Regions from separate parts of the Paenibacillus sp. JCM 9796 genome, predicted to be linked through region 2. Evidence: predicted binding sites of a transcription regulator. Region 2 holds the regulator's gene; the other holds the start of a gene.
What was found. The regulator Rex, encoded in region 2, represses fermentation and respiration genes when NADH is low (regulators of the CRP and FNR family bind a similar motif). The targets are predictions, from matches to a motif close to TTGTGAAATATTTCACAA.
Positions count from the first base shown of each region.

Region 1: the regulator Rex is predicted to act here: its motif matches at 2,671-2,688, upstream of ACZ439_RS12870 (helical membrane plugin domain-containing protein).

Region 1 is NZ_AP043723.1:2,668,535-2,673,424, reverse strand. It holds gene ACZ439_RS12885 (MFS transporter) at 1-474, opposite strand, end outside; gene ACZ439_RS12880 (MarR family winged helix-turn-helix transcriptional regulator) at 659-1,114, shown strand; gene ACZ439_RS12875 (multidrug effflux MFS transporter) at 1,251-2,471, shown strand; gene ACZ439_RS12870 (helical membrane plugin domain-containing protein) at 2,825-3,244, shown strand; gene ACZ439_RS12865 (NAD(P)/FAD-dependent oxidoreductase) at 3,274-4,452, shown strand; gene ACZ439_RS12860 (fatty acid desaturase family protein) at 4,740-4,890, shown strand, end outside.
Region 2 is NZ_AP043723.1:305,070-310,048, reverse strand. It holds gene dinG (ATP-dependent DNA helicase DinG) at 1-1,564, shown strand, start outside; gene ACZ439_RS01465 (redox-sensing transcriptional repressor Rex) at 1,561-2,181, shown strand; gene ACZ439_RS01460 (inorganic phosphate transporter) at 2,242-3,240, opposite strand; gene ACZ439_RS01455 (DUF47 domain-containing protein) at 3,300-3,920, opposite strand; gene ACZ439_RS01450 (amidohydrolase) at 4,193-4,979, shown strand, end outside.

The DNA of each region.
Region 1 (4,890 bases), 2.4 Mb from region 2:
TATCCCGCCGACGATCGGTCCGAAGCCAAAGCCGAACGAAGCGGCGGAGACGATGCCCGACATCGAGCGTCCGCGCCGTTCGACCGGAATGTAACGCGTCACGAGCACGATGCCGAGACCGGGCGCCGATGCGGCGCCGACGGCCTGCAGCAGGCGGGCGGCCATCAGCATGTAGTAATTCGTCGCCAGCATGCCGACGATCGACGCTCCACCGAGCAGGAGCAAGCCGAGCGTCAGCAGCGTCCGAATCGGGATGAAGTCCGAGAGGCGGCTGTAGGTGATGGAGGATATGGCAAACAAAATGGAGTATCCCGTGACGATCCACGAAGCGCTGGTAGCCGTTAAATGCAGGGCTTGAGCGACCGTCGGCAGCGCGACATTAAACATCGTTGTATTCATGACGACCAACATGACCGTGATGCTCCAAAGCGGGATGATCAGAGATTCTCGAAATGAAGGATTGAATCGTTCCATACAGGCACAGCCTCCTTGAGCCAACTGAAATTGTTTTATAAAAATACTATTCTTGTGAAAGTATTTTTGGTAAAATATAACTTGCTTGCGTCTCGTTGTCAATGCCGCGCGCTGAAACTTTTTCCTTTCCTGACGGTTTCATGTAAGATGGAATATATTCGAACCGTTCTGAGGTGAAGCATCCATGCCTTCTCAATCTATAAACCGCTTGTGGCGAAGCCTTCTTGATTTGGATCGCGGGCTGAAGCAGACGCTGTGCTTGTTAAGTCAGGAAGCGGAAGTTCCCGCGTCCGCCGTGGCGCTCGTTTTTAAGCTGGAACACGAAGACTCGCTGAAGGTTAACGACGTTGCCACCGTACTTGGCATTACGATCGGCGCGGCTTCCAATCTTATCGATAAACTGGAGGAGAAGCAGTGGGTCGAACGCGTACGTTCAGAGGAGGATCGGCGTATCATGTACGTGCGGTTAACCGGGCCGGGGATGGAGCAGCTGCTGCGGTGGAGGGAGCATTTTGCCGAGCATGCGGATCTGATTTTTGCGAAGGTGCCGGAATCGGAAATTGCGCAATTCGACGATCAAATTCAGCGGCTCAGCCAATATTTAAGCGCCTACAACGTGGAGCTGGAGAAGAAGCGTTAGCGGTTGCGGTTACGGAAACTTCGCACCCCGGTTTCTTATACGCCAATTTTCCGCCGGAAAATTCGCCAACCGCTCAGATGGCGCACGGCTGTTCCGTTATTAGGTTTACTGTCCGGAATTAAGGAGGCATTCATTCATGAAATCATCTGCGGCTATTCAAGCGCCCGCCCGGTCCAGGCGCATCTGGATCGCTTTTGTGCTGGGCATTTTGTCGGCTTTCGGTCCGTTATCGCTCGATATGTACCTGCCGGCGCTGCCCATGCTTGAAGGCGACCTGCACACGAGCACCTCGATGGCGCAGCTAAGCCTTACCTCTTGTCTGCTCGGGCTGTCGCTCGGACAGCTGCTTGCCGGGCCGCTCAGCGACGTGCGCGGCAGACGGGGGCCGCTTCTGGCGGGGCTGCTCTTGTACACCGTAGCTTCGTTGCTGTGCATGTTCAGCACGTCGGCCTGGGCGTTCGTCGCGCTGCGTTTCATTCAAGGCGCGGCCGGCTCGGCGGGTATCGTCATCTCGCGGGCGGTGGCCCGGGACCTCTATGCGGGGACGGAGCTGACGAAGTTTTTCGCGCTGCTGATGCTGGTGAACGGTGCGGCTCCGATCCTGGCTCCGATTATGGGAGGTCAGCTCCTGCAGTTCACGTCGTGGCGCGGCGTGTTCCTCGTGCTGTCGCTCATCGGGGTGCTCGTATTCATCGCCGTCCTCTTCGCGCTGCCGGAAACCTTGAAGCCCGAGCACCGGTCGCAAGGCGGTATTGCGCAATCGCTGTCGACGATGCGCGCGATAGCGAAGGACCGGCTGTTTATGGGCTATGCGCTTTCGCAAGGGCTTGTGACCGCGGCCATGTTCGCTTATATCGCCGGATCGCCCTTCGTCCTTCAGAATGCGTTCGGCGTCTCGGAGCAAACGTTCAGCTTCATATTCGCCATAAACGGACTTGGCATCATTATTGCCAGCCAAGTCACAGGGAAACTAGCCGGTAAAATCAAGGAAACGACGCTGCTCGTCAGCGGACTCGTGCTCGCCGCACTCGGCGGGATTATCCTGCTCGTCGGCCTTATCGCCGGAGCGGGGCTGGCCGCCGTGCTGCCGCCGCTGTTCATCGTCGTCTCGTGCGTCGGCATCGTCGGAACGGCGTCGTTCCCGCTGGCGATGCGCAATCAGGCGAAGTCGGCGGGGACGGCCTCAGCCCTGCTCGGCGTGCTGTCGTTCATCTTCGGCGGATTGGTGGCGCCGCTGGTCGGTCTGGGCGGCAGCGAAGCGACTGTCCCGATGGGGATTGTCATTGCCGCCGCGAACGTCAGCGCGATTGTGCTGTACGCGGTCATGATCGGCCGCAAGCGTTCGGTAAACGCGTAAGGTTTGAAGTGCGGTCGCGGCTGAGTCCAGGGAGCGAAGCAGCGGCCGCGCTGTTTTTTCAAAAAGGAATCGGCTGCTTGAAATTAGTGTTAACAGAATGTTCACAATTGTAGGAAATTGGCTTTTCAAAGATGAAGGGAATGGTCGTATAATAGAGTCCATATAGCGTTCCCTTTCAGGCACTGCCTTATTCTCAAGCATGTGAAAAATGTTACAATTGGATGGTCATGGATCTTCATGGACGATAAGCTTGTCAGAGAGACGGCTTGAAGAAGACGAACCTCCCATCGCTCGAAAAGAACAGGCAGCCGGCACAAGGGACATCTATGCAAAGTATAGGAGGACGTTTACTTATGTCACAAACAACGCAAACGATCTCGCGCGAATCACTCGATGTACTCGATCAATTGATGAAGCCCGAGGTCCAACAGTCGCTTACGGTGTTGGTCGACAACCTGCCGAAGCTGGCCGAAATGGTAACCCTTTTAACGAAAACGTACGATTTGGTGCAAAATGTGGCCACCGACCGCGTCCTGATCGACGATCTGAAGGGCGGCATGGAAGAATTCGTGAAGCCGATCCAAGAGAAAGTTAAGAGCGTAGCCGCGACGGCGATTGAAGCAAGCGACCGTGCGCAAGCGGAAACGGCGACTATCGGCTTGTTCGGTCTGCTTAAAATGCTGAAGGATCCGCAAGTGCAGAAGATGTTCCGTTTTGCCCAAGCGTTCCTGGAAGTATCGGCAGAGCGTCAGCAAAATCAGCGTCAATCTTAAGAAGCATCAATACCGGACGGAGGATAACTATGTCGAAGCAAATTTTGATTCTAGGCGGCGGATACGGCGGGTTGTTAACCGCGCTGACGGCGCGTAAATATATGACGGCGGAAGAAGCGACTATCACGGTCGTGAACCGATTCCCTTCTCACCAAATTATTACCGAGCTGCACCGTTTGGCTGCAGGCAACTTGAGCGAGCAAGCTGTAGCGCTTCCGCTCGAGAAGCTGCTTCGCGGTAAAAACATCGAACTGCGCATCGATACGGTCGAAACGATCGGACTCGACGAGAAGCGCGTGCTTCTGAAAAGCGGTAAAACCTACGAGTATGACACGCTTGTCATCGCGCTCGGCAGTGAAACGGCGTTCTTCGGCATTCCTGGCCTGCAGGAGCACAGCTTCACGCTGAAATCCGTTAACGACGCGAACCGTCTGCGTGCGCACGTTGAAGCGCGGGTTGAAGCTTACAAGCAATCGAAGAACAAAGCGGACGTTACGTTCGTCGTAGGCGGCGGCGGCTTGACCGGCATCGAGCTGGTCGGCGAATTTGCCGATATGCTGCCGGGTCTGTGTAAGAAGAAAGGCGTCGATTTCAACGACGTTTCGTTGTACTGCGTAGAAGCGGCCCCTTCGATTCTGATGGGCTTTGCGCCTGAATTGATCGAGCGCGCCCAAACAAGCTTGCAAAAGCGCGGCGTGCAGTTCCTGACCGGCGTGGCGATTACGGAAATGACGGAGACGTCCGTTTCGTTGAAAGACGGCAGCGTCATCGAGACAAGCACGCTCGTATGGACGGGCGGCGTTCAAGGTAATTCGGTTGTCGCAAACTGCGGCATCGAAGTGAACCGCGGCCGCGCAACCGTGACCGAATCGCTCCAATCGACGTCGCATCCGGACGTATTCGTGGCCGGCGACAGCGCGGTTGTCATGGGCAAAGAAGGCCGTCCATACCCGCCGACAGCGCAATTGGCTTGGCAAATGGGCGAAACGATCGGTTACAACATCTTCGCGTCGTATAATGGCGCGCCGATGCAGTCGTTCGAGCCGGTATTCTCCGGAACGCTCGCGAGCCTTGGCCGCAAAGACGGAATCGGCACAATCGGCGGCAACCAAACGAAATTGAAAGGCTTGCCGGCGACGTTGATGAAAGAAGCGAGCAACGTGCGTTACTTGTCGCACATCAACGGACTGTTCACCTTGGCGTACTAAAATCATCGATCGGGCAGGCCCTGCTTCTCTGCATATAGAGAAGCGGGGCCTTTCTCTGTTTAAAGGAACGTTAAGAGAACAGGGGATGAGCGTCACCGGCAGAAAGGATGTTCAGGATGTTTGGGTAACTTATCAATTTCAGACAAAACGATGTCAATTCAATGCATTGCTATGAGCTGTAAAATTATGTACTCTGAGGATGTGATTATCAATTCAAATATGGGGCTTGCAGCCGCGGGCAATTCGGACTCAAGCCTGGCAGCCAAATCAAGAGGAGGAGAGTCAAGTTGTCTTCTACAAAGACCAGAAGAGACTACAGTGTCGTCGGTCCCGAGAAACAGCGGGCGTACGAAAGAGGGCTCGTAGCAGCCGAGTGGTATACGAGTCCGGTACCCCGTCAACGCCTGAAGGAGCTGATGAAGCGAAAGGACGGGCCGG
Region 2 (4,979 bases):
GAACACGGCCGACGTCATCATCACGAATCATTCGCTCTTATTTACGGATATGAAAGCGGACAACCGCCTGCTGCCTGCTTATAAGCATCTTGTTATCGATGAGGCTCATCATTTTGAAGAAGTGGCGAGCAAGCATCTGGGGATCGAGCTTCACTATCACGGGTTAATGAACACGCTTCATTGGCTGTATAAGGACGGCCGTTCCGGGCAATTGTCAAGCCTCCGCTTTCGTTTGCAGAAGGCGGACGAAGATCCGCGCGTGGCTGGCTGGAGCGCTGAGATCGACCGCGCGGTCGAGAAAGTGATGGAGATGAAAGAAGAGTGGGAGCAGCTGACGGAACTGCTGTATCAGTTGCTGACATCGCGCAGCGGGGAGTCGGCGGCTCAGCAGGAAGGCGGCGGCCTCGTGCTTCGGGTGAGGAAGGACGCGCTGCCCCTCGGGTGGGATAAGCTCGCGGTGCTTGAAGAGAATTTTCAGCTGCACGCGCTTGAAGCGCTTAAGAAGCTGGATAAGGTCGTCAGCGAGCTGAAAGAGGTGCAGGACGAATTCGAAGTGCAGAGTGTCGTAACCGACTTAAGCGGCACCGTGAAAGAACTTCATCGTTATAAAGATGCGCTCCATTTCTTTATGACGATGCCGGACGACAACTATGTGTATTGGTTAGAGGGCGGGTTGTACAACAAAAATCGCTCGCTTCAGCTGCATTGCGTGCCGGTCGATGTCAGCTCGCTGCTGCAGCAGCATTTCTTCGAGCCGAAAGATAGCGTAATACTGACCTCGGCCACACTCTCGGTAGGCAAATCGTTCGCTTACACCTGCGAACAGCTGGGGCTGAACGAATCGCAGCCATCCGGACAATTGAGAACGGTGCAGCTTCCCTCGCCGTTCAATTACCGGGAGCAGGCGCTTGTCGCTATCCCCCGGGACTTTCCGGGGCTGCGCGGCGGAAGCGGGGGCGACAAAGAGTTTATCGACCGCCTGATTCCGTCGCTGGCCGAAGTCGCGCTGGAAACGAAAGGGCGCATGCTGGTTCTTTTCACTTCCAATCGCATGCTGAAGACGGTTCATGCCGGTTTGAAGGAAATGCTGGCGCCGTTCGGCGTGAACGTGCTCGGACAAGGCGTGGACAGCGGCAATCGAAGCAAGCTGACGCGCATGTTCCAGAGCAGTCCTGCTTGCGTGCTTCTGGGCACGAGCAGCTTCTGGGAAGGCGTCGACATTCCGGGCGACGCGCTCACCTGTCTGGCCATCGTCCGGCTGCCGTTCCAGCCGCCGACGCATCCGCTTGTGGAAGCGAAGACGGAAAAGCTTAAGGCCAAGAATATGAATCCGTTCATGAAGCTGTCGGTACCACAGGCGGTTATTCGCTTCAAGCAGGGATTCGGAAGATTGGTTCGTACCGCATCGGACAAAGGGATCGTCATTATTTACGATACCCGGGTCATCGATACGAACTATGGGAAATACTTCTTGTATTCGCTGCCGGGACCTAAGATCGAGCATATGACTGCGAATCAGTTGGTTCCACGTATTAAGCGGTGGATGGAGGAGAACGAAGCATGAAAACGATGAAAATTTCCGAGGCGGTCGTCCGACGGCTGCCGATTTACTTGCGATTCTTGAATGAGCTGAGCAAGAAAAATATTTCAACCGTATCTTCACAGGATCTTGGACAAAAACTTGATCTGAATCCGGCCCAAATCCGTAAAGATCTCGCTTATTTTGGTGAATTCGGCAAGAAGGGCATCGGGTATGATGTCGATTATTTAATCGAGAAAATCAGACAAATTTTGAAGCTTGATAAAGTGATTCCCGTCGCGCTGGTCGGAGCGGGCAATTTGGGCCGCGCGTTATGCAATTACAACGCTTATTTAAAAGACAACATGAAAATTGTCGCTGTCTTTGACGCGCAACCGAACAAAATCGGCGAATCGATCAATAACTTAAAAGTAAAGCCGATGGAAGAGCTCGGGACGACGATTCGCGAGCTGCAGATCAGGATCGGGATTATTACCGTTCCTGCGCCGGAAGCGCAGCAGGTCGCCAACCAGTTCACCGAAGCGGGCGTCGAAGCGATCTTGAACTTTGCGCCGCTCATTATTAAAGTGCCGAGCGATGTACGGGTACACCATGCGGATTTCACGACGGACCTGCAAAGCCTCGCTTATTATTTGGATTAATTTATCCGATAAATGAATAACAACAAGCCCGTGCCGAACCGGCACGGGCTTGTCCTATTATTATACGAATGCGTAAATGATTTTGTAGATGAGGAACGCAATCACCATACTGATCGGAATTGTGATGATCCAGGTCAAGATCATTCGTGTTACCGTTGCCCATTTGACATCATGGAATCTCATCACGGAACCTGTTCCGATGATCGAGGAGGAAATGACGTGGGTTGTCGATAACGGCATCCCGAGATGGGTCGACGTTTGAATGACGATCGATGAGTTCAGGTCGGAAGCGAAGCCGTTGATCGGCTCGATCTTCAGCAGCTTACGGCTCATCGTCTTGATAATGCGCCATCCGCCGATTGAGGTTCCGAGGCCCATAGCGGTTGCAGCGGCTAATTTAACCCAGAGCGGAACGTCCAGCGTGTCTTGCTGGTTCATCGCAACCAAGGCGAATACGATGATCCCCATCGCTTTCTGAGCGTCGTTCCCGCCGTGGGAAAAGGAAAGCAGTCCGGCCGAGAAAATTTGGAAAATGCGGAACGTGCGATTGAGCTTGGAACGCGATTGGTTACCGGTCGACATAATAAAGAACCGGATAATCCACATAATCACGATACCGGTAGCGAACGCGACAATTGGCGATAAGACAAGAATCAGAATGATTTCACGAAACCCGGACCAATTTAAAGCGTCCATCCCTGCGCCTGCAATGACGGCGCCGGCAAGCGAGCCGATAAGTGTGTGGGAAGAAGAGGACGGAATGCCGTAATACCAGGTGAGCAAGTTCCAAAGTATAGCCGTAATCAAGGCGGCGATGACGATATAAATACCGTTCTCAATGGTAGCCGGATTCGCGACTTTACCGCCCACCGTTTTAGCGACTTCTGACGAGTAGATTGCGCCGAGAAAGTTCAAAACGGCCGCGTAGATGATGGCGAATCTCGGTGACAGCGCTTTGGTTGAAATAGAAGTAGCGATAGCATTGGCCGTATCGTGAAATCCGTTGATAAAATCGAACAGAAGCGCCAAAGCAACGACTACAATCAATATGGTTAACATAATTTCCTCCTAAGTCATTGTGCATATTACCACTAACCGGTCCGGACTGGCCGGCAAGGTTAAGAGTATCTCAGCACAACGCTCTCCAAGATGTTGGCGACATCTTCACAGGCATCGGTCGTTTGCTCAAGGCGTTCGTACATTTCTTTCAATTTAAAATCGTGGTAAGGATCTTTCGGATTGGTGAAAATTTCACGGATGCCCTCGCGCATTAAACGGTCTCCTTCATTTTCCAAGCTGTTGATTTGCACGGTATGCTCCGTCAGCTGCATATACTTTTTCTTGGACAGCAGCTTGAAGGCATCGAGGATATGCTGACAGCTGGCTACGAGCACCGCAGAAAATTCCTTCATATATTTATCGGTAAACGTAATGTTCATATAGTCAAAACGTGCGATCGATGCTTCAATTCCGTCGAGCACGTCGTCGACCTTGGAAGCGAGCTCCATAATGTCTTCCCGGTCCAAAGGCGTAATGAACACTTTATTCAAGCCCTTGAAAATTTGATGCGTGATTTGATCTCCGGCATGCTCCAAATCCCGCAGCTGGGGGTAGAAGTTCGCCGGCGGCTCCGATCCCATCATGGCGGTTCGGAAAACTTGAGCGGCCTGCAGCGTGTTTTCAGAAGCCTTAATGAGCAGCAGTAAAAAATCGGTATCGTTCTTTTTTGTAAACAACATGGCTTTCGCCTCCTAAATTTATCGTAAATTTACAATATATAAATACTGTAACTACGGTTTATGTAGAAATAAGGGGTAAATTAACACAAAATTAAAAATAACACACTCGAATGTCGAAATGCAATCCTAGTTTCTCCAGAATCGTCTATGATGATGTGCATCCTTCCATGTGAAGGTGCGAAAGGCTCTCGCACCGCTTGCTGCTTGATTTTGCGTCGTTGAAATTGTACATTGATAACGGGAATGTAGCGAAGAGGAAAGGAACGGAAACGATGAAGAGAACGGTAATTACGAACGGACTTTTTATTACAATGGATGAACGGCAGCCGCTCGTTCGCGGATTTATGATTGTAGAAGGAGAGCGAATTGTACATATTGGGGAAGGCACGCCGGATCCAAGCGATTCGTTCGACGAAACGGTCGACGGCAGCCGCAAGCTGTTTATGCCCGGATTCGTCAACACGCACGGTCATGCGGCGATGTCCCTGCTTCGCGGCTATGGTGACGATATGGCGCTGCAGGTATGGCTTCAGGAAAAAATGTGGCCGATGGAAGCCAGGTTCACTGCGGCGGACGTTCGCGCGGGGACGCTGCTTTCGATACTGGAGATGCTTAAAGGCGGGACGACGACCTTCGTCGACATGTACGATCATATGAACGAAGTGGCTCAGGCGTCCGCGGAAAGCGGAATTCGCGCTTGCCTGACGCGCGGGGTGATCGGTTTATGTCCGCGCGATGTGCAGGACGCTAAATTAGCTGAAGCCGTCCAATTCGCCAAAGATTGGCACGGACAAGCCGAAGGACGCATTACGGCGATGATGTCGCCTCACGGTCCGTATACATGCCCGCCCGACTATATTGAGCGAATTGTGCAGGCGGCGCACGATCTTGATTTGCCGATTCATACGCATATGTCCGAAACGGCCCGGGAAGTGCAGGACAATGTGGACCAGTACGGAGCTAGGCCGGTTGCTCACTTGGAGAAGCTCGGCGTGTTCTCGCGGCCGACGCTCGTTGCGCACGGCGTTCATTTGACCGATGAGGAGATCGCCGTTCTGA